3 regions of the Erwinia sorbitola genome follow, and region 1 is predicted to be linked to each of the others. Evidence: predicted binding sites of a transcription regulator. Region 1 holds the regulator's gene; each other region holds the start of a gene.
What was found. The regulator Fur, encoded in region 1, represses iron uptake genes when iron is present. The targets are predictions, from matches to a motif close to ATAATAATGAGAACNACTATCAA.
Positions count from the first base shown of each region.

Region 1 (10,502 bases):
ATGAATACTGGCAGTTGTTTATCACTGATGTCATGCCACGCTGGTATGTGACATCGGGGGATGCCAGCCCACAAATCATTAAGGTTACCGATACCGAAGACCTCACCAGCTTTGTGGCACCTTTTGGCGACCAGTGGAAAAGTAAGGCTGAGGATAAAAATATCCTGATGCAGGCTAACAGCCGGTTTACGAAAAATCATGACATCAAACAGTTGGCACCTGATGATCTGCGCGGTCAGATTACCCCCACGCCACTAAAGGTTGTGATAGCAAAAGACGATGCCGACCTTAGCAACGGCGTCCACCTTGAGCTGGCAAGCCTGCCAGCCGAGCGTGCGGAAGCGGTCAGACAGCGTTTTTCGCTGCTCGGTATCAGCCTGAATAAGGCAGGGTATCCGGTGAGTACCCGCATTGATCCGGCAGCGCTAAAGGATATTCCTGCGCAATCGGGTGCCTATCGTCTGGTTATCAATAAAGATCGGGCTGAGGTGACTGGCTATGATGAGCAGGGCGTTTTCTACGGGCTGCAATCGATTATGTCACTGTTACCGGCGGACGGCAGCGGCCGCATTGCCACGCTGAAAGCTGATGATGCTCCTCGGTTTGCTTACCGGGGCATCTTCCTTGATGTAGGGAGAAATTTTCACAGTAAAGCGGCGATCCTGCGGATGCTTGACCAGATGGCTGCCTGGAAAGTTAACGTCTTCCATTTCCATCTGACCGATGATGAAGGCTGGCGTATTGAGATCCCCGGCTTGCCTGAGCTGACCGAGGTTGGCGGCCGGCGATGCCACGATCTCAAAGAACAACGCTGTCTGTTACCGCAGTTAGGTTCAGGGCCGTTCAGCGATAATAACGGCAGCGGCTATTTCAGCCGCCAGGACTACATTGAGATTGTGAAATTCGCTAAAGCACGCGGGATTCAGGTTCTGCCAGAGGTGGATATGCCTGCCCATGCTCGTGCGGCGGTGATCGCCATGGAAGCGCGCTATCAGCGTTTGAAAAAGGCCGGACAGGATAAACTGGCGTCAGAATACCGGCTGGTCGATCCGGAGGATGACTCCAATACCACCTCAGTACAGCTTTACGATCGCACCAGCTATCTGAATCCCTGCCTGGATTCATCATTGCACTTTGCCGATAAAGTTATCAGTGAGATTCAGCTTATGCATCACGAAGCGGGGCAGCCGCTGCGCAGCTGGCACTTCGGCGGTGATGAAGCCAAAAATATCCGTCTTGGTCCAGGCTACACCGATATCAAACGCCCGGAAGCGGGTAAAGGCCAGCTTGATATGAGCAGAGAAGATCTGCCATGGGCAAAATCTCCGGTTTGTCAGGGGATGATCGCCTCAGGAAAGGTAAGCGATCTTGCTCATCTTCCCAGTTATTTTGCACTTAAGGTCAGCGGTTTGCTGAAACAGCATGGCATTAACCGAATGCAGGCATGGCAGGATGGATTAAAAAATGCCGAAGATGCTCACGCATTTGCCACGCCAGAGGTCGCAGTTAACTTCTGGGATACGCTTTACTGGGGTGGTTTCGATACGGTAAATGACTGGGCAAACAAGGGCTATCAGGTGATTATTTCCAATCCTGACTATCTCTATATGGATTTCCCCTATGAGGTGAACCCGCTCGAAAGAGGATATTACTGGGGAACCCGTTTCAGTGACGAGCGGAAAATGTTCAGTTTTGCACCGGATAACCTGCCACAAAATGCGGAAACATCCACAGACCGTGACGGCCATTATTTCAGCGCGAAGTCTGATAAAGCCTGGCCGGGTGCAGCGGGTATGTCAGCCCAGCTGTGGAGTGAAACGGTGAGAACTGATGACAATATGGAATATATGATGTTCCCGCGTCTGTTCTCTCTGGCTGAACGGGCCTGGCATCGTGCCTCCTGGGAGCAGGATTATCAGGCGGGTAAAGAGTATCGGGGCGGTGAGACACACTGGGTTGACCAGCAGGCTCTGCTTCTGGACTGGCAGCGGTTTGCCAATATTCTCGGTCAGCGTGAGTTGGCGAAGCTTGAGAAGCACGGCATCAGATACCGTTTGCCGGTGCCAGGGGCGCGTATTGTAAGCGGAAAGCTTGAAGCTAATACCGCTTTACCTGGGGTGGAGATAGCGTTTAGCACTGATGACGGGAAGAGCTGGCAGCGCTACGACAGGCAAAACCCACCGCTGGTTAAACCTGGGGTGAAAATCCGCAGTGTCAGTGCCGATGGGCAGCGTTTCAGCCGGGAGGAGTCACTGTAAAACAGGTATAAAAAAACCGGTGGTAAACCACCGGTTTTTAACACTGAGTCGTACAGATTATTTATCGTGCAGAGTCTCGTCTTCACGGCAGTCACCCAGCGCACAGTGGCCATACAAATACAGGCTATGATTGCTAAGTTTGATACCGTGACGCGTAGCGATTTCACGCTGACGCTCCTCAATATATTCGTCTCTAAACTCAATGACTTTACCGCAGTCCAGGCAGATCAGATGATCGTGGTGGTGCTGCTGGGTCAATTCGAAAACGGATTTACCGCCTTCAAAATTGTGGCGGGTAACGATCCCCGCGTCATCGAACTGGTTCAGCACACGGTAAACCGTGGCCAGACCGATCTCTTCGCCCATATCAATCAGGCGTTTGTACAAATCTTCCGCACTGACGTGATGGCCCTCTGGTTCCTGAAGCACTTCCAAAATTTTCAGTCGGGGAAGCGTGACTTTCAGGCCGGCCTTCTTTAATGCGGTGTTATTGTCAGTCATGCGGATATTGTCCTGTTACTTTGCTAGTCACTTAGTGGCTGTAAAGCCCTGAACATCGGTCAACGCTAAAGATGAGTGCGTTTCAGTATAGAGCTGATACTGCGAAATGAAAACCTAAAGGGATGCCTGAAACCGCAAGGGATGTAAGGATAAGTGTCGTTACATCCAGGGAAGCGCGCGTCCGAATTATGCCGGGTCAGCATTTCGATTTACACCATCTCACCACTCTTTGAGCGACTCACATTCTCAAAAAGTGGGGCAGGCGCTGAGTAAGCGGGTAACCGATGGGGTTATTGTACAGTTTTGCAGATGAAAGTTACAAACATGTATCTATTACTTCTATAGGAAAAACCACTTGCTTGATGTGAGATAGCTCCCACATCAAGCGGGTGTGGTTATGCTTCGATGATATCTTTCAGCTGAAGTTCATCAGAAATTTGTTTTACCCACTTTTCAACGCGCTCGTTAGTGAGTTCTGGCTGACGATCTTCATCAATGGCAAGACCAAGGAAGTGGTTGTCATCTGCCATGCCTTTAGAGGCTTCGAAGTGATAACCCTCGCTTGGCCAGTGGCCAACAATCACGGCACCATTTGGCTCAATAATGTCGCGAATGGTGCCCATGGCATCGCAGAAATATTCGGAATAGTCTTCCTGATCGCCACAGCCAAACAGCGCTACCAGTTTACCAGTGAAGTCGATCTCTTCCAGCGTCGGGAAGAAGTCATCCCAGTCACACTGGGCTTCACCGTAGTACCAGGTAGGAATACCAAGCAGCAGAATATCAAAGGCTTCAAGGTCTTCTTTGCTGCTTTTAGCAATATCACGAACTTCTGCAACATCTTTCCCCAGTTGCTTCTGGATCATTTTTGCAATGTTTTCGGTATTGCCTGTATCGCTACCAAAGAAAATGCCGACGAGTGCCATGAGTTTAATAACCTCTTGAATCTTAATGATATGGTGACTGCTGATTTTTTAGCAGATATCGCTAATGATAACAGACCGTCGTGAGCGGATAAATCAGTAATGCTGTCAGTTTTGTCGCTGAGTGCTAAGGCCCCGATACAATCAGGACTGGTGGCGTTGCAACTGTTCCAGCAGCATCTCTTCGATCAGCTCACTGCGGCTCATATTGCGCTCCAGCGCCAACTGATTCAGGACATCAACCGCGTCACTGTTCATTTTTAGCTCGACACGCTTCAGGCCGCGCACTTTATCGCGTTTGAGCTGGTTGCGTTTGTTGATACGCAGCTGCTCATCACGCGTCAGCGGATTAGTCTTGGGTCGTCCCGGACGCCGTTCATCTGCAAACAGATCGATCGTCGTGCGGTCCGTGTTCTCTTTTGCCATAGGAATCGTAATACTGAAGGCTGGATTGCTGATGAATAGGGCCGTTATGCCGCCTGATAAGGCGCAGCGGCAAAATTTTAGCGCGCCATCATACCCCAGCGAAAGAGGTGACGACAATCATTTATACCCTTGATACTTCAAGCCGCACCTGCGCTGGCTGCCTCGATTCCACCGGTCACATCGTTATCAATGCTCCAGGGGAGTGATAGCCAGGCCGTCCGTCAGCGCCAAAAGTACGCTCGAAGAGGAGGCCCGGATTATTGTGAGGATAATCATTGGCGTAAATAATCGTTTTTACAACGCTAAAAAACGACGGATTGCGCGCAAAACCGCATCTGGTTTTTCTGCATGTACCCAATGGCCGGCACCAGCAATAACATGCGCGCGTGCCTGCGGGAACTGGGTCAGCAGCGCATCACGATACTCGTCGGCGACGTAGGGCGAGCGATCTCCGCGGATAAACAGAACAGGTTTATCCCAGGTGGCCAGCGGTTGCCAGCCGATAATCTTGTCATAACATGCCAACAGCACCGGAACGTTAAAGCGCCATTCACCGTCGTGGAATGATTTAAGCAGAAACTGAATCACCCCTTCTTCATCGATCGTCTGGCGCATCAGCGCTGTTGCATCACTGCGCGTGGTGATACCGGCCTCGGTGACTGCATTCAGTGCGGTAAAAATATTGTCGTGATGGCGGGTGCTGTAGGCAACCGGTGCAATATCGATAACCACGATCTCAGCCACCCGATCGGGAGCCAGCGCGGTCAGGGACATGGCGATCTTGCCGCCCATTGAGTGCCCAATCACGCTGAAACGATCGATCTCTAGTTCGTTAAGCGTATCGAGGACGTCCTGCGCCATCAGCGCATAATCCATCTCTTGCGCACGCGGAGACAAACCGTGATTACGCACATCGATTTGAATCAGACGGCGATCGTCTTTTAATCCCCTTGCCAGTACGCCGAGATTATCCAGGCTACCAAACAGGCCGTGGATCAACACCAGCGGAAGTCCTTCGGTGGCGGATTGTTCAGTTTGCAGGCGGAAATTCAAATTCATAGTGAAAGTTCTTACAGTTGGCATGAAGGCTTAGGGTATCATGGATTTTACAACTTCTGCCGCTGGTGCAAATAGCAGGCATGATCCTTTTGCGGCATATTCCTACTTTTGCCCTGAAACGGGTCTGGCGCTACACCCCGGCAGGATTTAACTTTATAATCCTGATGTTAGAACTGGAACGTTTCAACGCCATGCTGGCGACAAGGATTTTTTCCTGAACGATCGGTTCTGATACTAGCTATAACTGTACTGGATCATGATGAAAACGATAGAAGTCGACGAAGAGCTATACCGTTATATTGCCAGCCACACTCAGCATATCGGAGAAAGCGCATCCGATATTTTGCGCCGTATGCTGAAGTTCACTGCGGGTCAGACTGCCTCTGCTGCGGCTAATGTTTCTGCGGCGACGGCGGTTAAAGCCTCCGCTGCGGAAAGCATTAAATCTGAATCCCGACCGCAGGATCGTGTCCGCGCGATGCGTGAACTGCTGCTTTCAGATGAGTATGCAGAGCAGAAACGCGCGGTGAATCGTTTTATGCTGATTTTATCGACTTTATACAGTCTGGATGCCAAAGCGTTTGGTGCAGCGACTGAGTCTCTGCAAGGGCGTACTCGCGTTTACTTCGCAGGCAACCAGCAAACGTTGGTAGAGAACGGCACCCATACCAAGCCGCAGCACATTCCGGGCACACCGTATTGGGTGATTACCAACACAAACACTGACCGTAAACGGAGCATGGTGGAACACATTATGCTGTCGATGCAGTTCCCGGTGGAGCTGACAGAGAAAGTTTGCGGTACCCTCTAACTGAAGCGTCAGGGAGAAGCGCCAATGGCCAATCACCCCCGTGCCGGGCAACCCGCCCGGCAGAGCGATTTGATTAACGTTGCACAATTAACATCTCAATATTATGTCCTGCAACCTGAGCTGGGTAATCCAGAGCATGCAGTGAAGTTTGGTACTTCCGGACATCGCGGCAGTGCGGGTCGTCACAGCTTCAATGAGATGCACATTCTGGCTATTGCCCAGGCGATTGCGGAAGAACGTAAAAAGAACGGTGTAACCGGCCCTTGTTTCGTGGGTAAAGATACGCACGCGCTCTCTGAACCGGCAATTATCTCGGTACTGGAAGTACTGGCGGCTAACGGTGTTGATGTGATCGTTCAGCAGGACAACGGCTATACGCCAACCCCTGCTATCTCAAATGCGATCCTCGAACACAATAAAGCCGGTGGCGCACAGGCCGATGGCATTGTGATCACGCCTTCGCATAATCCGCCGGAAGATGGCGGGATTAAATACAATCCGCCAAACGGTGGACCGGCAGATACTAACGTCACGAAAGTGGTGGAAGATCGCGCCAATGCGCTGATTAAAGACGGGCTGAAAGATGTAAAACGTATTCCTCTCGATCAGGCATGGGCCAGTGGACATCTGACGGAAAAGGATCTGATCCAGCCGTATATTGAAGGTCTGGCTGAGATCGTGGATATCGCAGCGATCCAGAAGGCCGGTCTGAAGATTGGCGTCGATCCGCTGGGCGGTTCCGGTATTGCTTACTGGCAGCGTATTGCGGAGTTCTACAAGCTTGATCTCACCATCGTTAACGATGCTGTCGATCAGACTTTCCGCTTTATGCACCTCGACCACGACGGCGTGATCCGTATGGACTGCTCGTCTGAGTCTGCGATGGCGGGCCTGCTGGCGCTGCGTGACAAGTTCGATCTGGCGTTTGCCAACGATCCTGATTACGACCGTCACGGCATTGTCACCCCCGCGGGCCTGATGAATCCGAACCATTATCTGGCGGTAGCGATTCAGTATCTGTTCCAGCACCGTCCGCAGTGGGGCAAAGAGGTTGCCGTTGGCAAAACTCTGGTCTCCAGTGCGATGATTGACCGTGTGGTTGAGGATCTGGGTCGTACGCTGGTGGAAGTGCCGGTTGGCTTTAAATGGTTCGTTGACGGCCTGTTTGATGGCAGCTTTGGTTTCGGTGGCGAAGAGAGCGCCGGGGCTTCTTTCCTGCGCTTTGATGGCACGCCGTGGTCAACGGATAAAGACGGTATCATCATGTGCCTGCTGGCAGCGGAGATTACCGCAGTAACCGGTAAGAACCCTCAGCAGCATTACGATGAACTGGCACAGCGCTTTGGTGCGCCGAGCTACAACCGTATTCAGGCACCTGCGACTTCTGCGCAGAAAGCTGCGCTGTCAAAACTGTCGCCAGAAATGGTCAGTGCTGACACGCTGGCGGGCGATCCGATCACCGCTCGTCTGACGGCAGCGCCAGGTAATGGTGCGTCGATTGGCGGCCTGAAGGTAATGACGAAGAATGGCTGGTTTGCAGCGCGTCCATCCGGTACGGAAGACGCTTACAAAATCTATTGCGAGAGTTTCCTCGGTGCTGAACACCGCGAGAAAATTGAGAAAGAAGCAGTAGAAATTGTTAGTGCAGTGCTGAAAAACGCCTGATTTATCAGGTAGCGCAACAAGGGGCTCACACTGTGAGTCCCTTTTTTTATGGCATAAATCGGTAGCCAACGCCGGTTTCTGTCAGCAGATGCTGTGGCCGTGCGGGATCAAGTTCCAGCTTCTGACGCAGATGACCCATATAGATGCGCAAATAGTGGTTATGTTCCACCGCGTTTGGCCCCCAGACCTGTGTCAGGAGCTGACGCTGCGTCATGACTTTTCCGGGATGATTAAGCAGGCTTACCAGCAGGCGGAATTCAATCGGCGTAAGGTGCAGATCTTCACCGTCACGCATCACCCGGCGGGCGGCAATATCCACACTCACGCTGCCAAAGTTAACCAGTGCGGCAAGGCCATCATCACCCTGCTGCGGGCGGTGACGCAGCGCCACGCGAACCCTCGCCAGCAGTTCGCCTACGCCAAAAGGTTTGGTGAGAAAATCATCGGCTCCGGCATCAAGTGCATTAATTTTATCCTGCTCATCGCTGCGCGCTGACAGCACAATTACCGGCATGCTGCTCCACTGGCGAACTTCACGAATAAATTCTGAACCGTCGCCGTCCGGCAGACCGAGGTCGAGTATCACCAGCTCAGGCTTGCGCGTGGCGGCTTCGATTAATCCGCGACTCAGTGTTTCAGCATCGACAACGCGAAAGCCTTCTCCTTCCAGCGCTACGCGCAGAAAACGGCGGATCTCTTTCTCATCTTCAACAATCAGAATGGTAGGCACGTAACCTCAGCAGATAACCGTAGTGAACGACGGGCTTAATCTTAACAAAGGCTAATTTAGCAAAAAAGCGCAACAGCCGTCGGTGAATGTATGGTTTTTCTGATTTTGTTAAATAAAGGATCTGATTTTCCAGGTTTTAAGTGAGTATTTAACGAAAATGTAACCTACTTTCATTTTTAATGCTGTTGTTGGTTTTTTTTTCAGCAAAAGTGGTCGGATCAGTAGTAAAATTACAGAGAAAGAGATACTATTTTGCTCAGATTACACTCAGTATATTTTTTCAGCTCACTTAAGGAGGACGTATGAGTCTTTATCATAATTATTCATCCACTCGGATTTTCATGCGTCGTGCTGCGGTGCTGGCGCTCGGCATCTTAGCGCTGCCAGTTATGTTGTTCCGTGCCGATCGCGCCCGTTTTTACAGCTACCTGCACCGTGTGTGGTTAAAAACCAGCGATCAGCCTGTCTGGCTGGCTCAGGCTGAAGCCGTGGCGTGTGATTTTTATTAAAAACGCCCGGTAGCGGCAGCAGCGCCAATCTATTTTGACTGAAATATCAATAATCCCACCTTATGGTGGGATTTTTTTTGTCTGTTACTCCGCAATTTACGCTACACTTAAACCTGTACAGGATAATTGAGGTTGTATAACTATGGGCAGCAAAATTCCGGTCGGTATTAGTGCCTGTCTGTTAGGCGAGAAAGTGCGTTTTGACGGTGGTCATAAACGTAATGAGTTTGCCGCTGAACAACTGGCGCCCTATTTACGCTATGAACCGGTATGCCCGGAAATGGCAATCGGTTTGCCTACGCCGCGTCCGGCGCTGCGCCTGACAGAAGAAGAGGGAGAGATATCTCTGCGCTTCAGCAATGGTCAGGATGCACCGGTAACTGAGAAGATGGCTGCGTTTTCTCAGGAGAAAGTCAGCCGACTGCACCATCTCTGCGGCTATATTGTCTGTGCAAAATCGCCCAGCTGTGGAATGGAGCGGGTGCGCATCTACCAGCCGGATAACAATAACAATCGCAAATCCGGTACCGGAATATTTACCCGCGAACTGATGGAACAGATGCCATGGCTCCCGGTAGAAGAGGATGGACGGCTGCATGATCCGTTACTGCGGGAAAATTTTGTGGCGCGGGTCTACGCCCTGCATGAGTTCAACCAGATGTGGCGCAGCGGGCTGACCCGCGCCAAACTGATCGAATTCCATACCCGTTATAAACTGCTGCTGCTGGCGCATTCTCAGCCGGACTACCGTGAAATCGGGCCATTTGTCGCCAGGATGGATGAGTGGGACTCGCTGGAAGCTTTTGCGCTGGAATATCGTCAGCGACTGATGGATCTGATGAAGCATGTGGCATCCCGCAGCAATCACACCAATGTCCTGATGCATGTGCAGGGATATTTCCGTCGTGAACTGACCTCACCGCAGCGCCAGGAGCTGGCCGGGCTGATTGACCACTATCGGCAAGGACTGCAACCATTGCTGGCACCGATCACCTTGCTGAAACACTATATGGCAGAATTCCCGCATCCGTGGCTGGCCGGGCAGCGCTATTTTGCGCCCTATCCGGAAGCACTGCGTCTGCGTTACGGACACTAATCTCAGGGAGCATTATGACAACTCATCTGGTCTGGCTGCGCAACGATCTGCGTATCAATGATAATCACGCACTCCACGCTGCCTGCCGTTCTGAGAATGCCCGGGTAATCGCACTATTTATCGCCACTCCCGGGCAGTGGGCGCAGCATAATATGGCGCCGAAGCAGGCGGAGTTTATCTGGCGCAGTCTGCTGGATGTTCAGCAGTCGCTGGCGAAGAAGGGCATCGCGCTACACATCGCCGAGTGCGATGATTTCACCGCCTCGGTAGCGCTGTTACAGGACTTTTGCCGTGAGCATGGCGTCGACCGTCTGTTCTATAACTATCAGTATGAAGTGAACGAACGCCAGCGCGATGCCGCAGTAGAACGGACGTTATTTGATAATGATGTCATGGTGCAGGGTTTTGACGATAGCCTGCTGCTACCGCCAGGCAGCGTACTGACCGGCAACCGGGAGATGTATAAAGTGTTTACGCCGTTCAGCCGGGCGTTTGTAAAGCGTTTGCAGGAGGGGTTACCCGAA
Region 1 covers NZ_CP046509.1:3,256,167-3,266,668, reverse strand. The annotation lists gene GN242_RS14740 (beta-N-acetylhexosaminidase) at 1-2,258, shown strand, start outside; gene fur (ferric iron uptake transcriptional regulator) at 2,316-2,759, opposite strand; gene fldA (flavodoxin FldA) at 3,155-3,685, opposite strand; gene ybfE (LexA regulated protein) at 3,827-4,108, opposite strand; gene ybfF (esterase) at 4,403-5,167, opposite strand; gene seqA (replication initiation negative regulator SeqA) at 5,427-5,978, shown strand; gene pgm (phosphoglucomutase (alpha-D-glucose-1,6-bisphosphate-dependent)) at 6,003-7,643, shown strand; gene kdpE (two-component system response regulator KdpE) at 7,690-8,373, opposite strand; gene GN242_RS14700 (YbfA family protein) at 8,676-8,882, shown strand; gene GN242_RS14695 (YbgA family protein) at 9,025-9,978, shown strand; gene phrB (deoxyribodipyrimidine photo-lyase) at 9,993-10,502, shown strand, end outside.

Region 2 (10,502 bases), 1.5 Mb from region 1:
CAGGTTCACCCACAACACCCGTGACGCCAGGCGCAGATTCAGCCATCCATCGGCACGACCAATCAGTAAAATTTTATGCACTTTTCCTTAATCCCTGGCCTGTCTGGCGTTATTGTCGCAGTCAGTTTGAACCCGTAGAGCGTGGCAAAACCGCAGCGTACACCCGGTACGTGAGGATTGTACTCGCGGAGCGCTCGCCCTTCGGGCCGCCCTGAAGGGCGTTCAAATTACGCGTAATTTGTGAGCACTGCCCGGGTTCAGAATGACAAGTAAAATAGCCCATACCATTAGGCGTTATTGTCGCAGTCAGTTTGAATCCGGCCAGCGCGCAAAAACCGCAGCGTACACCCGGTACGTGAGGATTGTACTCGCGGAGCGCTCGCCCTTCGGGCCGCCCTGAAGGGCGTTCAAATTACGCGTAATTTGTGAGCACTGCCCGGGTTCAGAATGACAAGTAAAATAGCCTAATTCCTGCGCTGGCGAACCAGCCAGATCAATACTGGAGCCCCAATCAATGCGGTAACAATCGATACCCGCAGCTCCCCTTGCGCCATAAAGCGCCCGGCGATATCGGCAGTCAGCAGCAACACCGGGGCCATCAAAAACGAGTAGATCAGAATCCAGCGCTGATCCGCCCCCACCCACCAGCGGGCAACGTGGGGCACCATCAGGCCAACAAATCCAATTGGCCCTACCAGCGCCGTGGAAGAACCACACAGCAGCATTACCGCCAGCAGCGCCAGCAGCCGGATCAGCACCACTCGCGTCCCCAGCGCGGCAGCAATATCTTCTCCCATGCTCAGGCTGTTAAGAGAGCGCGAAGCCGCCAGCGCCAGCACGGCACCTGCGATAATTGCCGGGGCGACCAGCATTAAATTGCCTGTAGAGCGGATATCCAGCGTTCCTGCCTGCCAGAAGCGCAGCTGGTCAAAAGTCTGCGGATTGAGCAGCGACAGTGACGAAGTCAGGCCGCCCAGTACCGCGCTGAGTGCTACTCCGGCCAGCGTCAGACGCACCGGATTGACCCGGCCACCGCTCAACGTGCCTATCGCCCAAACCGCAATACTGGCAATCAGCGCCCCGCCCCAGGCAAAGCCCAGCCACCCGGCCATACTGCTGACGCCAAACAGGGTAATGCCAATGGCCATAGCAAAGCTGGCTCCGGCGTTGACACCGAGAATCCCCGGGTCTGCCAGCGGATTACGCGTCAGCGCCTGGATCACTGCCCCGGCGCCACCCAGTGCCAGACCAACGAGGATGCCGGCCAGGGTACGCGGCAGACGGGCATTGAGAACAATAATGCTGTCAGCGCTGGTGACCTGCCCGGACAGGCTTTGCCATACCAGCGCAGGCGGAATTGATTTTGCTCCCAGCATCAGGCTCGCAAGAGTGACCACCACGAGTAATAACAGGCAGATAATGACGCCGCCGCTGCGCGAAAAACCTTGCGAAAGCGGGGCCGTACGCGGGGAAGTTTGTTGCAATGACATCCCTGAGAAATCCTCTTCATATGCAAATGAATATGAGTATTATTATCATTAACGTTACTAACCAAATATGTTACCATGCGCTCCGCCAGAAAAACATCGGCATCCATCGCGCCGCACCGGATAGCTGTCCGGTCGCCAGGCACCGGCTTCATCAACTACATGGAAACCCATGGCTAAGTCCTCCATTCTGCTTGATTTCAGCTTACTGAAAAATAACGCCCATTTTCGTGCCATCTTTTGTGCCCGAATGCTTTCGGTATTCTCTCTCGGCATGCTTGCCGTCGGCGTACCCATTCAGATTCAGGCCATGACGGGGTCTACGCTGCAAGTGGGTGTAGCGGTGATGCTCGACGGCATCGGGATGTTTATCGGCCTGATGCTTGGCGGCATCCTTGCGGATCGCCTCGATCGTCGTAAGCTGATTCTGTTTGCTCGCGGCACCTGCGGTATCGGCTTTGCCGCTCTCAGTCTGAATGCCTTTCTCCCGGCACCTTCCCTGTGGGCGCTTTATCTGCTGGCTGCCTGGGATGGATTCTTTGGCGCGCTGGGGATGACGGCATTAATGGCGGTGATCCCGCTGCTGGTGGGCCGCGAAAATCTTGGCGCTGCGGGTGCGCTGAGTATGGTGACCGTGCGCCTTGGAGCGATTCTATCCCCGGCGATTGGCGGGGTAATTATTGTCGCCGGTGGCGTAGGCTGGGCCTTTGCCGTGGCGGCGGTGGGTACGCTGGCGACGCTGATCCCGCTGGTGCGCCTGCCGTCACTGAAGCCGGAACCTCAGGAGCCTGAGCATCCGCTGCGTGCGCTCGCCAGCGGTGTGAAGTTTGTCTGTCAGCAGAAAGTGGTGGGATCCGTGGTGCTGCTGGGGATGCTGGTGAGTATTGTCGGCGCAGTCCGTATTCTGTTTCCGGCGCTGGCCATCGGCTATCACGCTGATGCATCTGCCATTGGACTGATGTATTCCGCAGTGCCGCTGGGGGCAATGATCGGCGCATTTACCAGCGGCTGGGTGCCTCGTCACGGGCGACCGGGAATGCTGGTGCTGGTCAGCGCTACCTGTGCATTTCTCGCTATTGCATCACTGGGGCTGTACAGCCACTTTATCCCTGCACTGCTGGCGCTGGTGGTCTACGGCTACTGCAATGCGATTGCTTCGCTGCTGCAATATATGCTGATTCAGCACCATACTCCTGACCATCTGCTGGGCCGGGTGAACAGCCTGGGAACGGCTCAGGATGTAACCGGGGATTCGGTGGGTGCGCTGGGCCTGGGCGTACTGGGAAAACTGTTTACGCCGATGGTGAGCGTGCTGTCGTTTGGTGCGGCAGCGGCGGGCGTAGCGCTGGTGCTGGCAAGTCTGGTGGGTACGTTGCGGCGAGCATCGCTATCAATGGCGGAGCCAGAAGAAACAGCTGAAGAGACGGATCCGGTGACGAATTCTTAACGTATTGTTTTTCCGTCACGCGCCGGGCGAGGCATGCCTCGCCCCTACGGGTAAACATTAGCAGGCATGCCTCGCCCCTACGGGCATTAGCAGATATGCCTCGCCTGGTGAGAAACTAAACAAGTCATGCACCGCCCGCGTATCGAAGGATTAGCGCGATTTAAAATGCCGCTCAATACTGTCCAGCATATTGCTGGCGCTGTAATAATCCAGACGGAACGTATCCGGACCCATCGCATAGACCTGCCCCGACGTCACCGACGTCAAATGCTCAAGAAATGGATTAGCCCGCACCCGCGTAACCGTGTCATCGTCTGCTGAGAACAGCAGCATACTGTTGCCGGCCAGCCCGGCGGCCATATTCTCACCCGCCAGCTGGATAACATCGTTACGCTTGCCCATGCTGGTGCCACCCTGCACTCCCGCAGGCGGTATCGCGAGGGTAAAGCCCAGTTCTGACAGCAGCTTGCCCTGCGCAGAGGCCGGGGTCCACAAATTCACACCGCGACCATCCTCATAATATACCAGCGCTGAAACTGGCTGTGGCGGCAGGGTTATATTCTGCTTCACCGCCTGCACTCGCTGCTCAAAACGATTAATCGCGGCGCTGGCATCTTGCTCATGTCCGGTGATCTCGCCTAACTGCACCGCCAGCTGCTGCCAGCTCTTATCGCCGTAGTCGATAACCAGCGTGGGCGCTATTGCAGAGAGCTGATCGTAAAGCTTTAACGCCGAATCCCCGCCGGTAGCGGCGATCACAATCAGGTCAGGTGCCGCAGCGGCAATCGCCTCAGCATTCGGTTCGGTAATGTATAGCGGCTTAAGATTCGCTTTCTTCGCTACCGCGCTCCACTGAGTGAAAAAACCCTGATCGTCGGAAACCGTACTGTTACGGCTGGTGCCGCCGGAGCCTGCCAGCGGCGCATTAATTGCCAGCAGCGTACCGGTAATGGTGACGCTGGTGGAGACAATACGCTCAGGGGGCCTTTGCAGCGTCAGGGGCCCTTTAGGCGTTTGCAGCGTGCGCGGCCAGCCCTGCTGCGCGGTTGGTGACGCATCGGCAGGCACGGCCGCCTGCGCGGAGGCCGGTTGTGACGCGGAGTACTGTGTTGAGCAGCTGCGTACAGACACCACGAAGATAAGCGCAGCAGCAATCAGCAGTCCGCACAGTACCGGGAAGGAGAACAGTTTTTTCATCTTGGCCATTTCTTTGCAAATGAGTCTTATTATCATACATTTAATGGCGGGGAAATTAAATCGGTTATGACGGCTAACGACGCGCGGAACAAACAGCAGAAGAAGAAAAAGGCCGGGAGCATCCGGCCTTACTGATAAATTATACTTTCATCCAGCGCCCTTCGGCGGCAGAAAGAGCAATTGCTTCCAGAACCTTCGACACCTGTAGACCTTCGGCAAAATCGGGCCACATGCGATCGTCGGCGGCGATGCCGTTGATCAGATCGCGCACTTCCACGGTTTTTTGATCGTTAAAACCGATACCGTGGCCTGCCGAGATACAGAACGCCGCGTAGTCAGGGTGTGCCGGACCCGTGAGAATGGTTTTGAAACCCTGACGACCAGCCGGATCATCATGAATATAGAGTTCCAGCTCCGCCATGCGTTCCTGAGTGTAACGAATGCTGCCTTTTGTGCCGGTAACTACATAGGTCAGCCCCATTTTGCTGCCGCAGGCGATGCGCGAGGTTTCAATCACCCCGTGGGCACCGTTGGCGAAACGCAGCAGCGCACTGGCCTGGTCTTCATTCTCGACGTCACGCAGCTGGGAAGGATTTTTCGGATCCGGACGCTGTTTAATCACCGTCATCATATCGCCGCTGACCTCATCAATGTTACCCACCAGGTAGTGGGCCATATTGACGATATGCGCGGCCAGATCGCCCAGCGCGCCTAAACCTGCCAATGCTTTCTGACAGTGCCAGTCCAGCGGGGTATTCGGATTCGCCAGATAATCTTCGTTGTGCGTGCCGTAGAAGTGCACCACTTCACCAATCTCACCCCGGGCAATAATCTCTTTTGCCAGCTGGCTGGTCGGGTTTTTCATATAGTTGAAACCCACCAGAGTTTTTACACCGGCTTTTTCCGCTGCCCGCACCATCTCTTCAGCGTCGGCCACATCCAGCGCCAGCGGTTTTTCGGAGTAGACGTGCTTACCGTGACGAATGGCCTCCAGCGCCATCTCTTTATGCAGGAAGTTAGGGGCGCAGATATCGACCACATCAATGTTTTCATCTGCTACCAGCTCGCGCCAGTCTCCGGTTGAGCGGTTGAAACCGAGAGTCGCCGCCTGAGCACTTGCCAGCTCCGGATTTACCTCAGCCAGCATTTCTCGCACCAGTTCCCCTTTCAGGTTGAACACCGTCGGTGCCTGAGAGTAGGCAATCGCATGGCAGCGTCCGATATAACCGGTGCCGATCAGGCCAATTCTGACTTTTTTCATGGTAAATCCTTAGAGTAGAGAAATAATGGAACAAAAATTCAATATCCATGAAATGTATATTTCATAAGATTGCTATTCAACGCCAGAATGAAATAAACGTGATCGCTCTGACGAAAATGAGTGCAACGCCACTGCAAGCCCCGTTGTGTTCTGTAGCACAATGCGCAAAATCATAATTTTTGTGGATAAAATCACATAACGTAGCGAGATGTGCTGCTTTATTCAGCAGTTGAATCAAAAGGGTGAAAACAGGCTTTGACATCCCCTGCCCCGCTGGATATGATGCGCCCCGTTCCAACAATTCCTCTGTAGTTCAGTCGGTAGAACGGCGGACTGTTAATCCGTATGTCACTGGTTCGAGTCCAGTCAGAGGAGCCAAATTTGAAAAGCCCGCTCAGGGAAACCTGAGCGGGCTTTTTGTTTTTGTTTCATCTGTGCTGCTTCAGAATCAGATTTTATCCATCAAATCTGGTGAGTCTCCGCCAGTAACCAACGTTCGAAAGCGTGCAGCGCAGCTTCATTGCTTCCAGTTTCGGGCGGCTTAACTAAACAGAACTTTTTGCTCAGTAATCCAGATTCTGGCCAGGGGGCAACAAGCTCCCCGCTCCTTAACTCACTTTCTACGTACATGCGCGGCACCATTGCAACGCCCTGCCCTGAAAATGCAGCAGCAATGGCCATTTCATGGAGATCATAGCGAACTCCATGCGCCGGATTATCAAGCTCAATCCCAATTTCCTTCGCATATCGATGCCACACGTCAGGATTCTGGCGCCGGTGAATTCGCGGCAATTCGTTCAACTGCGCGATGTTGTCATTATCCTTTAACAGCATTGGGTGACATACAGGCAGCAGCGTTTCCTGGAAAAGAAACTGTGTATGCATACCTGCCCATGCAGGGTGATCAAAATGAACTATGGCGTCAAAGCCACTATCGGTAAGAATGAAGGGTTCAGTTCTGGCGGCAATATTCACCGTGATATCAGGATGCTGCGCGTAAAAGCCGCGCAGGCGAGGAATCAGCCAGCGGCTGGTAAAGGTCGGCAGGGCTGCAATATCCAGACTTTTACTCCCTTCAGGCATGCCCATAATCGACTGGGTATCTCTTTCGAGCCGTTCGAGTGTTTCGCGTATCTTCTGCGCGTAGCGAGCACCAACCGGGTTGAGCTTTACACGACTGCCAGTGCGATCGAACAGCTTGCAGTTCAACATTGACTCAAGGCGCGCTATCTGCCGACTAATCGCCCCCTCCGTCAGTGACAACTCTTGCGCCGCCCGGGCAAAACTACCGTGTTTTGCAGCGGCATCAAAGGCCAGCAGGGAACGGCTACCTGGAATTTTTTTACGCATTAAGTTGACCTTTGCTCTGGCTGATGGAGTGAGCCTTCAGTGATTAAATGTCATCACAGGTTGAAATAATATCGTTTTAACGCCGCAGAAACACTGTATAGCATGATGAAACGTCATCAGACAGGGCGTGTCGCGCCTGCTCGTTATACATGTGAGGTACTTATGCACCCGTTTACTTTCCCATCCTGCCAGATTGGCGATTTTCAGATAACCGCCCTGAGCGATGGCACCATGGCAGCTACGCTTGATGTGCTTTCAGGCATTGAGACCACTGAGGCTGAGAAAATTCAGCGCAGCGCCGGAATCGCAAATTATGGCCATATCCATATCAACTGTTATCTCATCTGTGGTCGCGGACGCACCATTCTGGTTGATACCGGGGCGGGCGGGCACAATAACGTGGGGGGGCTGCTTCGGAGCAGACTTGAGAAGCTCGGCATCAGCCCTGATGATATAGACACGGTATTATTGACTCACTGCCACCCCGATCATATTGGCGGCTTGCTGGATGAAGAGGGAAACCAAATTTATAAAAATGCTGAACTGCATCTTCACCCTCTTGAAGCTGCACACTGGCAGGACAATGAAAAATTAGATAGAGCTAATGAACGTGGCAAACGTAATTTTATGCTGGTTCGTCGGATCTTAAACACATATGCCGGGAAGGTACGTCTAATTGATCAAGGCGAGATTATGCCGGGCATTCTCCCTGTATGGCTGCCGGGCCATACGCCAGGTCATACCGGCTTTCGTATCCATTCGGATGAAAAATGTCTGTTGATATGGGGGGATATTGTCCATTTTCCACATATTCAGTCAGCACAACCGGCCATATCCATCATGTTTGATGTCAATCCTTCTCAGGCCATAGAGACAAGAAAAAAAGCGCTGCGGCTGGCCGCGAATGAAAAATTGATCATTGCGGGGATGCACCTGGATCACACAGGCTTTGCCAGCATCCAGTTGTTTGAGAATGAATATCGTATTGTCCCTGCCGAATAAGCCCGGATTGAACAACAGGTGTATGCTCTGTTCCGCCCCTATCAGCAAGGAGCGGAAGTTCAGCTGCACCGATGCTCACGCAGCACACTTCACGTCTCTGTAGATTCTGCGTCAGACATAAAAATGAAAACGATTATCTACTGATCCTTCGGACTATCAAACCCCGAACCGGTCAGCGTAGCTCTTACATGAGGAAGGCTCTGCGGATAATTTTGCTGAATGAACTCAATCATTTTTTCCCGCACGTAGCAGCGTAAATCCCAGGCCGTTGGGGAATTCTGCGCAGTCATCAATAATCTGATAGTCATGGTTTTGTCCGTCGTTTCAGTTACCTGAAGCACCTGAGTCTGTTGATCCCAGAGTTTTGTTTCACTGAGGACTTTTTCAAAATGCTCACGGAGAGGAGCCAGCGGCATGGAGTAATCGAGATAAAGAAAAACAGAGCCTAATATCTGTGCGTTATTACGCGTCCAGTTCTGGAAAGGATTTTCTGTAAAGTATGTAATCGGCAGCACCAGCCGGCGCAGATCCCAGATACGTACAACGACATAAGTCAGGTTTATCTCCTCTATCCAGCCCCATTCATTTTCGACGACAACAGCATCATCAATTTTGATAGGTTGCGTAAAAGCTATCTGAATCCCGGCAAACAGGTTAACAAGCGACTTCTGGAGGGCAAACCCAATGATTATTCCGGCAACCCCTGCGCCAGCTAAGATTGTCGTGCCAAATTTTCGAAAGCCGGGAAAACTGAGAAGTATCAGAGTAAGACAGAATAATACGAGCAGGACAATAGCGACTTTTTTTACATATATTATTTGAGTGCGAATTTTACGGGCACGGAGATTATTCGAAAGATTAATATCATAGCGAATAAAGAGCATATCCTGCGCGACATTAACCAGCCGAATCAAGATGGAGCAAAATGATAATATAATAAAAATATTAAGAGTGGAGGTTATAAAGCCAAGGGAATTTGGCTGAATATTAATATAATTAACCCCTACATTTATTAACAGTAAGGGAATGAAGAGAAACAGTGATCCACGAAGATGTTTTTCAAGTGACTTGAAGAGCTTCCGGTCACGACTCTGCCAGTAGCGGATGAACCTGAGAAGTATAAACCGGGCCAGGAAGCCTAGCGCAAGTGAAAGAGTGACGAGCAATACCGCAGGCACCCAGACAGGAGCACCAGATAACTCATCGAATATCATTAGCATTCTTTTCCCTTATATTCATTCAAAAGATCTGATTTTCAGATCGGTAATAAAAATTCAGTAACCGTTGTCTTACCGGTTATCTGCGGAGTAAATGGTGAACGCATATGAGTTTATGAAAAATACAGTTAACTGAATTTGTTAACATCAAAAAAACCTCGAAAAGAAACCGATAATTTAAGCGTAGCATAAATGCAACCCACTGATATTAATTACGTTGCATACGCGTCCCCCGGGCGACTCACGTCGTCTATCAGGGCAGCAAGTCGTCGGTTTTTTCCGGTTTCAAAAAGCGCAGATTAACGATAGCGCCGTCAGTGGGGACGGTTTCCAGCTCGCTCACATCCATCCCCATTCCTTCGGGCAGGCTGAGGCTGTCCACCGTAATACGATTAACCCGCCAAGGGGTCAGATAGCTGACCAGCAGATCGCCGCTGGCACTGGTGGTGGAGCCGAACTGGTTATAAAAGCCGATCCCCGCCGAGCCGGGCACCTGAACCAGCGCTACGGTGCTGCCCAGCATCTGACCAAAGGCAACGCCCTCCTGATACAGCAACACGCTGCCGCTGACGTCGCCATGATAATCGCGCTTCGTGCCGCTGCGATTCATGCTGAGGTTCAGCTCCCCGCTGTTGTACTGATAACCCAGGCTGGTTTGCAGGGCATCGTTCCCGTGTTCAGTATGCTGGGCGGTCACGTCATAGCGCAGGCTGAAATCATCCAGCGCCGAACCGTTGACGTTTACCCCGTGAGTGTTCTTATCCCGGCTGGCAAGATCGGAAACCAGCGCGAAGTGACTGACGTGGCTACCAATGCTAAACGGAATGCTGATGTTGATGCCCAGCGTCGATTCCGGCGCATAGTCAGCGTAGCGGTCATATCCGCCGTACAGCGAGACATCCACCTCGCGCCAGCTGGCGCTCAGGCTCAGGGTGAGGCTGTTGCTGCCCGACTCGCGGCTGCGCGACTTCAGCCAGCGCCAGGAGAGACTCAGGCTTGAGTCTTCATTGAAGTTTTGCGTCAGCTCCACCTGGCTTTCAAGGGTGCGCTGGGTGGTGTCATCATCCCAGCCCCAAGGCAGCAGCGAGGCGCGGTTTAGCCGCTCCTCAAGGGAGCGGTACTGGCTATTGCGGGGATACCACTGAAGCTGGGCGTTGAGGCTGGTTTCGGTCTGAAAGAAGGCTTTCGCATAGCGCAAGCGCCCGACGCTGCCGCTGAACCTTTCCCCCTGCTGGCTGTAGTGTGCGGTGCGCACGTCCGAGGAGAGCGACCCCCACTCCCCCATATTACCGCCCATTCCGACCATGTGGCTAAAGTAGCTCTCACCCTGCTGCACCCCGCCAAACAGCGTGGTGTGGGGTGCGATGCCCCAGGAGAGCGTACTCTGCCAAAAGCGATCTTTTTCCAGCTCCACGCCGTGATAAGGTTTATAACGCCCGGCGACCAGCTCGTAGCTGAACATGTCATGCTGTACCAGATTCGGCATGATGGAGTATGGCAGCAGGCGAGTACGCTCGGTGCCGTCGCTCTCCTGAATGGTC
Region 2 covers NZ_CP046509.1:1,752,667-1,763,168, reverse strand. The annotation lists gene fepG (iron-enterobactin ABC transporter permease) at 1-81, opposite strand, end outside; gene fepD (Fe(3+)-siderophore ABC transporter permease) at 465-1,490, opposite strand; gene entS (enterobactin transporter EntS) at 1,660-2,934, shown strand; gene fepB (Fe2+-enterobactin ABC transporter substrate-binding protein) at 3,085-4,131, opposite strand; gene GN242_RS07930 (Gfo/Idh/MocA family protein) at 4,271-5,392, opposite strand; tRNA gene GN242_RS07925 (tRNA-Asn) at 5,695-5,770, shown strand; gene GN242_RS07920 (LysR substrate-binding domain-containing protein) at 5,855-6,742, opposite strand; gene GN242_RS07915 (MBL fold metallo-hydrolase) at 6,905-7,744, shown strand; gene GN242_RS07910 (mechanosensitive ion channel family protein) at 7,882-8,964, opposite strand; gene GN242_RS07905 (fimbria/pilus outer membrane usher protein) at 9,215-10,502, opposite strand, start outside.
Region 2: a site for Fur is predicted at 4,145-4,167, ahead of fepB (Fe2+-enterobactin ABC transporter substrate-binding protein). Genes of this name have one in related genera too.

Region 3 (10,502 bases), 1.5 Mb from region 1:
GGACTTGCGTAAAAATACCGGACACCCGGCAGCAGCATACTGTGCCCTCACTTTATCCAGGTTGCTGAAACGTTTATAGCTTGAGGGCACCACCAGCGACTGTGGCCCATGCCAGATCTGCGCCACCTTGCGGCCTGCGGCAGCCAGGGTAAACAGCCCGTCTTCCGCCACGGCCGGGTCAGGGCAGAATAGCAATCGCCCGTGGGGGAGTGAAAACGGGCCGTTTCCGGCCACCGGGGTTTTGACTTTTATTATCATTGCTCTCCGTGGCCCTGCTATGCGGGCAGAGTATTTGGAGACTGAATACCGTAGCGCTGCATACGGCGATAGAGTGTCATACGGCTGATCCCCATCTGGCGCGCTACCGCGCTGTGGTTCCAGCGTGCAGCGTGCAGAGACGCCATCAGCCGCTGCGCCTCCTCCGGCAGTGCCTGTTCAGTTAGCGCGCCCTCCTGCGCCAGCGTCACAGGAGCTGTTGTTCCGATTCCCTCCGGCAGATCCGCACTTTCAATCCGTTCACCTTCAAACATCGCCACGGCATAATCCAGCGCGTTACTCAGCTCCCGCAGGTTACCCGGCCAGCCATGCTGGTGCAGACACTGGCGGGCCGCCTGCGACAGCGACGCTTTTCCCGCCAGCATCTTATCAATTAACCAGTCGAGATCGCTGCGGCTGCGCAGCGCGGGCAGAGTAATACGCGCCCCCTGTAAACGATAGAACAGGTCAGCGCGGAAACGCCCCTGCTCCACCAGCTGATCCAGCACATGATGAGATGCTGAAATCACGCGAATATTAACCGCCACCGGACGTGAAGCCCCGACCGGCAACACCTCCTGCTCGGCAAGTACACGCAGCAGTCGCGTCTGCATCTCCAGCGGCATATCACCAATTTCATCAAGGAACAGCGTGCCGCCGTCCGCTTCCTGGATCAGGCCGCGTCGTGCCTTATTTCCGGCCCCGGAGAAACTTCCCGGCAGATGACCAAACAGTACGCTTTCGATCAGCGTCGGAGGAATAGCGGCACAGTTCAGCGCAATAAACGGCTGGGAGCTGCGCTCGCCGGACTGATGAAACGCGCGGGCAAAATACTCTTTCCCACTACCGGTTTCCCCCTGAACCACCACATGCAGCGGCGCATTCAGCAGCCGTGCAGCGCGCTGTAGCTGCTGCTGCAATGCCGGATCGCCGCCATTCAGTGCCGCCAGCGGCGCAGGTAAAAGTTGCGCTGAGGTATTGATCACCGGACGTTCAGGGAGCCTTGCAGGCTGCACCGCCGTCACATACAGCCGTTCGCCGCTGTTCACGCGCTCCAGCGTACCCTGACGCCCGCTGGCGCTGGCCAGCCAGTCCGGCAGGCTGTTAATTGAGGTATTAAAAAGCTGTTCGATGGGCATCCCGAGCAAGCTACTGCGCCCGTGCGGTGACGCAGCTTCAATGCCAAGCTCCTGCTCCAGCATACGCTGTGCGCGGTGGTTATGGCCGATGAGGCGGCCACGGGCATCAAAAGCGATCAGGTAATCCGGGCTGACTTCGACAAATGGAGATGCCGGGCTGAGTTTCAGCACCCAGTCAGTGCGATGACGATGCTCAAACCAGGCATTTTCAATCTGATGGGCATGCAGCCGGGCAAGCTGTAATGCCAGCTGCTGACCGGATTTTGGCTGCGGCGAGGTGAGCGCGGAGATATCCAGAATAGCGTTGAGCTGCCCCTGCGGATCGAACAGCGGCACCGCCGAACAGGAGAGCGCAATATGAGTAGCGTCAAAATGGTCATTGTGATGCACGGTCAGCGCTTTTCCGGTTGCCAGCGCCGTACCTACCGCACAGGTTCCCGCCCAGGCTTCCGACCACTGTGCGCCGAGGAACAGTCCGGCGCGGCGCAGGCTGATTTCAGCGCTCTCATCGCCCAGATAATCCACCGTCACACCCTGCGCATCGGTCAGTAATACGACATAGCCTGCGGGAGCTATCTGCTGGTACAGCGCGCTCAGGCCATGCCGGGCAATACGGCGAAACTCTTCCAGATGCTCGCGGTGCTCGCGCAGCTCATGCCAGGGCAGAATATGCGCCGCCTGCATCCGGCTGGGATCCAGACCATAGCGTTCAACGCACCGCTGCCATGAGTCCCGAATCGCCTGATCGTGCTGACACACTGCCCGATGCTGCGCATTATCGCTGACGCTGGCTACTACCGTGGCAATGTGTTCGCGCTGGCTTTGATTCACGACAATCTCCTGTGGAACATACGGAATAGTGACCTTCTGGCTGTCACACTACGCCTGTCAGCCATAAAGCGATATTTTTTAACAGACGCATAGCTGAAACAAGTTTTTCACGGTGTAACAGGGCATTCTGTGATCGCGCGCATGAAACTGTGGCGGTCAGCCCCGGCCTGCGCGGCAGAGGCTGACGATAACTGTATCAGTGCACTGTTATTTGAGGTTACGCCTCATCATCGAGGTGAAATTTATGTACCAGGCGATGCGCAACTGGAGCCAGCACCATGCCGAGCGTGGTCATAAAGACGAAGCTGGTAAACATGCCGTAAATAGCGAAAAATACTTTTCCGGCGAGATTTTGTGGCACGAGATAAGGGCCGATTCCATTGGCGATAAAGGCGCTGTTCAGCGTCGCATCGTGCCAGGTGATATCGGTATCGAAAAGCATATGGCCCGCCATGCCTGCCAGCAGGGTGATCATCACCAGCAGTACCGCTCCTCCGAAATGTAATAACAGGCGTTTTAAAAAATCCCTGAAGGGAAGCAGCGGCATATTACGCGACTCATACATTTTCTCTCTCCTTTGATGATAAATCCTGCGGTCAGTTCGCCCCCCTATCTTAGAGAGATTTAACTAAAAAAATAGCCACCCTCATGGAGTGGCTAACAGCAGAAAATATTCCCCGTCACAACCGGGCCGGGCCGTACGCTTACCAGCGGTAATCTACGGAAGCCACCACGCTGCGCCCGGTACCATAGAAACAGGCGTAGGCGTTGCTACAGTTTGATACATAGTGCTTATCTGCCAGGTTTTGCACATTAAGCTGAAGTTTTGCTCCCTTCAGGGAAGGCACCGCCTGCCCCAGCTCATAGCTCGCCATGGCGTCATACAGCGTAAAGCTCGGAACATCGTACTCACCGATACTGTCCGCCGGGGATTTACCGACATAGCGCACACCGCTGCCAAGCGTAAAGCCATTCAGCGGGCCGCTGAGGAAGCTGTAACTGCCCCATGCCGATGCAGAATGGGTTGGTACACCGGCCGGACTATGGCCGCGCTCCTGTTCTTTGGTCGTCTCTTTGGTGACAACATCAGTGTAGGTATAAGCGGCAGTGAATTTGATTTCCGGCACCGGCTGCGCGTGCAGCTCCGCTTCGAATCCTTTCGAGTTAACCTTGCCTGTCTGCTCATAGAACTGAGTAGTGGAGTTCAGGGTTGTCACGTTTTTCTGATTGATATCAAACAGCGATAACGTCAGCGCCGTATTGCTGCCTGCCGGCTGATATTTAATGCCAAGCTCGGTCTGCTCTCCGGTGGTCGGTTTCAGCGGATCGGCACCCGGCGCGCTGGCCTGTAAGGTGGGTTCGAAAGAGGTGCTGTAGCTGATATACGGCGACAATCCGTTATCAAAGGCATACAGCAGACCTGCACGCCCCGTAAACTGATTATCGTTGTAGGTCTCATCGCTGCCATCACCGGTATAGGAGACCGTATGCACCTGCGACCAGTCATGACGCCCGGATAACAGCAGGTTCCACTGCTGCCACTCCAGCTGATCCTGTAAGTAAACACCGACCTGATTCAGGGTCTTCTGAGTATCGGAAGAGAGCAGCAGCTTGCTTTCATCAATATCAATATGGACAGGATTGGTCCAGTCCAGCTCGTAATCCCCTGAGCGATCGCGCCACAGCTTACTGTTAACGTGACTGTAACGATAATCCAGCCCGCCAAGCAGAGTGTGCTCCACGCTGCCGGTACTGATCAGCCCTTTTAACTGGTTATCCACGCCCATCTCATTGGTCAGCACCTTATCATGTTGCGGGATACGCGTGATGGTGTGGTCGTTTGCACCCGTGGCGTTATACACCAGATATTTATACTCTTCCTGGCGGTGGCTGTAGCGCAGGTTCTGTTTAAACGACAGCGCCTCGTTAAAGTTGTGTTCCAGCTCATAGCCGATGGATGTCTGCTCACGGGTGGAGCGATTGAAATTGGTTTCGCTGACGTTAAAGTCATAAGGCACATAGCCTGCACTGGTGCTGAACAACGTTCCGGCGCGCGGATAGAAGTTACGGGCGCCCGCTTCCGGCTCGTACTGATAACTGGTCAGCAGGGTGAACGTGGTGTCTTCGCTGGCAAGCCAGGTGATCGCCGGAGCAATCGCCATGCGCTGCTGTTTATTGCCCTTCACAAATTCATGTTTGGTAAAGGCGATACCGTTCAGTCGATAAAACAGCGTGTTGTCATCATCCAGCTTGCCGCCAAAATCAAACGCTGCTTCCGCGAGATGCTGATTACCCGTACTCAGTTTAACTTCATGAATACTCTCGGCCGTCGGGCGCTTGCTGGTCATCACCACCAGGCCACCAGGGCTGACCTGGCCGTATAAGACGCCCGCCGGGCCGTGTACCATCTCCACGCGCTCCATCAGCCACGGATCCAACTGCCCTGACCCACCGCTGGAGCTGGAAAGACCATAGTGCAGGCCGTCCAGCAGTTTTGGCGCGTAACGGAAGCCCCGGCTGATAATTTCGTCGTTACGGTTAGAGTTACCGCGATAGTTTGTGACCACCCCGCTGGTGTAGCTCAGGGCATCAGACACTGAAGCTGCCGCCTGATCGTCCATCTGGTCGCGGGTGACGACCGAAATCGATTGCGGCGTTTTTCGCAGTGGCGTTGGCGTTTTGGTACCAGACGCGCTCTCTTTCGCCACAATGCCGGCGTTGCGTGCGGTCACGCTTTCCGACGTTTCCGCCGTTACGGTCAGGGTATCGTCACCGGCCGACTGAGCCACAGGCGCGGCCAGCAGCGAGGAAGCCAGCAGCAGGCGTAAAGCGTAAGGCCCGGAGGGTAATGCCACGCCAGGTCGTGCCTGGGTTTTTATCTTATTCACCATATTGTGTTATCTCGTCTGAAACAGCCTTGTCTACGAAAACCGATAAAGCCCGCCAACCCATTAGCTTTGCTGATTGGCACTGGCTGACATACGCAATGGCACGGATCGTCTGCGTCCGCACGCATTCTCCCTCAGCTAAAAAAAACCTTACTAAATGCAGAGTTACAGCTTTATCCAGCTAAGTTGCGCTGCATATTAATGCAAATGTAAATCACTCTCAATAACATTTGCATTAGCATTTTTAAACTCAGAAATGACTGGTACAGATAAGGGAAAGTAACAATATGTAAACAAAGAAGAAATGGCGTGTCTTGAGTAACGCCTGGAGGTAGCTGACTGGAGTGGTAAAACAGAAAAAAAATAGCCACCCCGGCGAGGGTGGCTAAAGGATGATAATAACGCTGTACAATAATGATGATGTTTAAATAAGAATATACACTACCCGTTTACCAACGGTAGTTTACCGATGCTACGAAGGTACGGCCTGCGCCGTAGAAGCACGCCCACTGACCCGCACAGGATGAAACATAGTGTTTATCCGTCAGGTTCTGCACGTTAAATTGCAGGGTGGTTCCCTTCAGAACCGGAACGGCCTGGCCAAGTTCATACTTCACCATTGCGTCATACAGGGTGTAATGCGGTACATAGTATTCACCGATATCATCGCCCGGTGCCCGACCGATGTAACGCACACCCGTACCCACAGTCAGACCGTTCAGCTCACCGTGCAGGAAGCTGTAGCTGGCCCAGGCAGAAGCCGCATGACGTGGGATCGCGTTCGGGCTGTGACCAACCTTAGCCTCATCTGTCGAACGTTTAGTCACTACATCGGTGTAAGTATAGGCTGCGATCAGCTTGATTTCCGGCGTTGGCTGCGCATGGATCTCGGTTTCAACCCCTTTCGAGTTGACCTTACCAATCTGCTCGTAGGCATTGACCAGACGGTTATAAGAGCTGACGTTCTTCTGGTTAATATCAAACAAGGAGACGGTCATCATCGCGTTGACCCCCACTGGCTGATATTTCACCCCAATTTCGGTCTGCTCACCGGTCGTCGGTTTCAGCGGATCGGCACCTGGTGCAGCCTGTTCAAGCACTGGCTCAAACGAGGTGCTGTAGCTGACATACGGTGAAATGCCGTTATCGAAAGCGTAGAGCAGCCCGGCACGGCCAGTAAACTTGCTGTCGTTATAGGTGATATCAGATCCACCCGGTGTAAAGTCCTGGTTTCTTACCTGCGACCAGTCATTACGGCCAGAGAGCAGCAGGTTCCAGTTATTCCACTCCAGCTGATCCTGTACATACACGCCGTACTGATTCAGGGTTTTTTTGTTATCAGTTGCCAGCTCTAACAGACTTTCGTCAACGTCAACATGGCTCGGATTAGTCCAGTCCATCGGATAACTGCTGCCGTAGTCACGGTACATTTTGCTGTTGATATGGGAGTAACGGTAATCAAAACCACCCAGCACCGTATGCTCCACAGCACCGGTATTAAACAGCGCCTTCAGCTGGTTATCGACGTTAAACTCGTTGGTCATCGCCGTTTCATGCTGCGCCATACGCGTCATGGTACGATCGCCATCATCCACGTTATAAACCAGATATTTATAGTTCTCGTTGCGGTGGCTGTAACGCAGATTTTGAGTAAATGATATCGCCTCATTAAAGCTGTGTTCCAGGCTGTAGCCGATGGAGGTCTGCTGACGCTTTGACTTGGCAAAATCGGAGTCGCTGACATTAAGATCGTAAGGCACATAGCCCGCAGCGGTTGGATAGAGCGTACCGGCACGCGGCAGGAAGTTACGTGAACCGGCTTTCGGATCATCCTGATAGCTGGTTAACAGCGTAAAGCTGGTATCTTCGTTTGGCAGCCAGGTAATAGCAGGGGCGATGGCCATACGCTGCTGTTTGCTGTCTCTCACAAACTCGTTTTTGGTGCTGGCAAGGCCGTTCAGGCGATAGAACAGCGTATTGTCATCGTTCAGCTTACCGCCGAAATCGAAGGCCGCTTCGCCGTAGTGTTTATTACCCGTACTGAGCTGCACTTCATGAATGCTTTCTGCCGTCGGGCGTTTGCTGGTCATCAGCACCAGCCCACCCGGGCTGACCTGGCCATAGAGCACCGATGCCGGGCCGTGAACAATTTCAACGCGCTCCAGCAGCCACGGATCCAGCTGCCCGGCACCGCCGTTGGAGCTGGAAAGGCCGAAGTGCAAACCATCCAGCAGTTTTGGTGCGTAGCGGAAGCCACGGCTGATCACTTCATCGTTACGGTTGGAGTTACCGCGATAGGTTGTCACCACACCGCTGGAGTAACTCAGCGCGTCCGCGACGGAGTGAGCATCCTGATCATCCATCTGCTCGCGGGTGACCACTGAAATAGATTGCGGAGTTTTACGCAATGGCGTGGCGGTTTTGGTGCCTGAAGCACTCTCTTTTGCCACGATCCCTTTGGTAGGCGCGGTAACGCTCTCCTGGGTTTCTGCGGTGACCGTCAGCGTATTATCGTTATCGCTGGCCGCCTGTGCGGCGGGCATGATAAATAACGCTGACGCCAGTAATAAACGCATGGTGTGTTGGTCAGAAAATGCTGCAATACCTGGTTGTGACTGTTTTTTAATCTTATTAAACATGTGCTGTTATCCCGTCTGAACAGACTTGCCGATAAAAAAAACCGTTAAACCCTGCCAATTCATTAGATGCACTGATTGGCTGGAGCCCAGTTTAAGAATCACGTTCGCCACTCCTCTCGTCGATTCTTCCCACCCCCCTAAGAAACCCCTTATTTACTTACAACTTATGGGCCCATTAGAAAGTTGTGCCGCATCTTATTGCAAATGCAAACTATTCTCAATAGTATTTGCATTAGCGCCGTTTACTGTAAGATGAATTAAAGTCTCTCCATTTAAGTAATTAAATGTAAATAAAGGAAAATTATCGTGACAATACGGCACAAAATATGGCCGCTACGTCAGCCAGCAGGCACTGCATCACAGCGGCTGGCGGCCGATAACGTGGGAGAAGAAGCCTGGTGGCAGCAAATGGCACAGGATGGCACCCCGCTGGTGGAAGCCTGTAACGCAGGAATCGTTAAAATGAGCTTTTTCTGGCGCGATCCGGCTGGGGATGAAAACCATTCAGCGCTGCGTCAGGTGTATGTGGATATCAACTGTGTCACCGATCACCACAGCCCTCAGCCCCAGAGCCTGCAACGCCTGCCGGGTACCGATGTCTGGCACTGGTCAACGGAGATTGATGAACACTGGCGCGGCAGCTACAGCCTGATTCCGGTGACTGCCGATCGGCTGCCGCCTGCTTTCAGTAGCGATGACGACACACGCCGTAAGCAACAGCGCGAATGGTGGATTTCACTGTTCCCGCTGGCGATTGCCGATCCGTTAAATCGCAGTAATGCCCATCTTAACAGCCGTGGTCATGCCCTCTCTGCCGCCCATATGCCCGCCGCGCCCGATCAATCCGCGTGGCACGCGCTGGACAGCGGCCAGGCCATTCAGCCAGACAGCCACCAGCTTCAACAGTTTACCTGGAACAGCACACTCCTCGGCAATCAGCGCCGTATCTGGCTCTACACCACCGGCAGCAGCTCAACGCCGCAAGAGCGCCCGCTGGTAATTTTGCTCGATGGTCAGAACTGGGTCAGCGGTCAGCCGTTATTCTCCGCGCTGTGTGCCGAAACCGACAGCGGCCACCTTCCTGCCGCCTGTTGGCTGTTTATTGATGTGATTAACGGCGAGTGGCGTGAAAAAGAGCTGCCGTGCAATGCCCGCTTCTGGCAGGCGGTACAGGAGGAGCTGCTGCCGCTGGCCCGCAGCCGGGCTGAATTTAGTGAGCTGGGCGACCGCACCGTTGTTGCCGGGCAGAGCTACGGCGGCCTGGCGGCCATGTATGCCGGGCTGCACTGGCCTGAGCGCTTTGGCCGCATCCTCAGCCAGTCCGGCTCGTTCTGGTGGCCAAATTTCCGCCTGGTAACCCATTTTTCTGAGTCCGGAGAGCATGAGATGGGCTGGCTCACCGGCCAGGTCATCAACGGCGAACTGCCCGCAGGCCGCTTAAAAATCTTCCAGGAAGCTGGCGATCGCGAAGGCGATATGGCCTGGGTTAACCAACAGATACGCCAGGCGCTGCTCCCCGTCGGGCACGATATCAATTTCCGTATTTTCTCCGGCGGGCACGATGCCCTGTGCTGGCGCGGCGGGCTGCTGGACGGCTTACGCTGGCTGCTGGCCGACTTTAACTCTCCTCCATTCTCTGGCAAGAACAGGTAATAACCATGACTGAACAACAAAACCCCTTTGATGATGAAAGCCTCGACTTCCTGGTACTGCTTAATGCGCGCCAGCAATACAGCCTCTGGCCAGCGTTTTCGGACGTCCCTGCCGGGTGGCAGAGCGTCGCTGGTCCGCAAACCCGCGCCGAATGCATCAGTTACATCGAAGAAAACTGGCAGGATATGCGTCCCGCCGGGCTGAAAACAGCCGGTTAATCCGACGCTGACATTACCGAACATTCTCTTTTTTTCGATTTGCCGACAGGAATTGCCACCGTGTCAGAAGCTCAGATCAAGCCTGAAATAGAGGCTGAATTTACCGAATATCCTCTGGTTGCCGCGCAGCCGGGTATCTGGATTGCCGATCAGATCGCCCATCAGAAAAACACTTTTGCCGTTGCTCACTACAGTGAACTGCATGGCGATATTGACTGCCAGATGCTGGATGCCGCCATCCGCCAGGCAATGTCAGAAGCGGACACCGTACAGGCGACGTTCTGCCTGGCCGAAGACGGCAGCGCCGTGCAGCGGCTACCCCATGCGCGTACGCCAGAACAGGTACAGCCTGTTGAATGGGTAGATTTCAGCCAGCGCAACGATGGTTTGCAGGCGGCGCACCAGATGATGCAGGCCGACCTGGCCGCCGATCTGCCTGCCGACGGTGAGCGCCCGCTCTACCGCCAGCTGATGATCCGCGTCAGTGAAGATCGCTGGTTCTGGTATCAGCGCTATCACCATCTGATGCTTGACGGCTTCAGCTTTGAAGCCCTGACACGTCGCGTGGCAGCCATATATCAGTCACTGCGCAAGGGTGATTTGCCCTCACCGTCACCGTTTATCTCGTTTGGTGAAGTGGTCGCAGAGTACCAGGCCTGGCAGCATTCACCCGCCTGCGAGCGAGCGGCGCTGTTCTGGCAGCAGCATGGTGAAAACTATCCAACGGCTATCTCACTCTCCAGTGAGTCCTTTAGCGGCAGCAGCAGTGCGCCTCTCAAACAGCAGGTGACGTTACCCCCGGCACTGCTGGCGGCGCTGGCTCACCAGTCCGGTATGCAGGAGAGCGCTCCGGCAGAAATTGCCAGCGCCCTGCTGGTA
Region 3 covers NZ_CP046509.1:1,772,751-1,783,252, reverse strand. The annotation lists gene GN242_RS07995 (lipoyl protein ligase domain-containing protein) at 1-258, opposite strand, end outside; gene GN242_RS07990 (sigma-54-dependent Fis family transcriptional regulator) at 276-2,225, opposite strand; gene GN242_RS07985 (two pore domain potassium channel family protein) at 2,443-2,790, opposite strand; gene GN242_RS07980 (TonB-dependent siderophore receptor) at 2,930-5,116, opposite strand; gene GN242_RS07975 (TonB-dependent siderophore receptor) at 5,563-7,689, opposite strand; gene fes (enterochelin esterase) at 8,059-9,405, shown strand; gene GN242_RS07965 (MbtH family protein) at 9,411-9,623, shown strand; gene GN242_RS07960 (non-ribosomal peptide synthetase) at 9,684-10,502, shown strand, end outside.
Region 3: a site for Fur is predicted at 5,315-5,337, ahead of GN242_RS07980 (TonB-dependent siderophore receptor). Genes of this name have one in related genera too.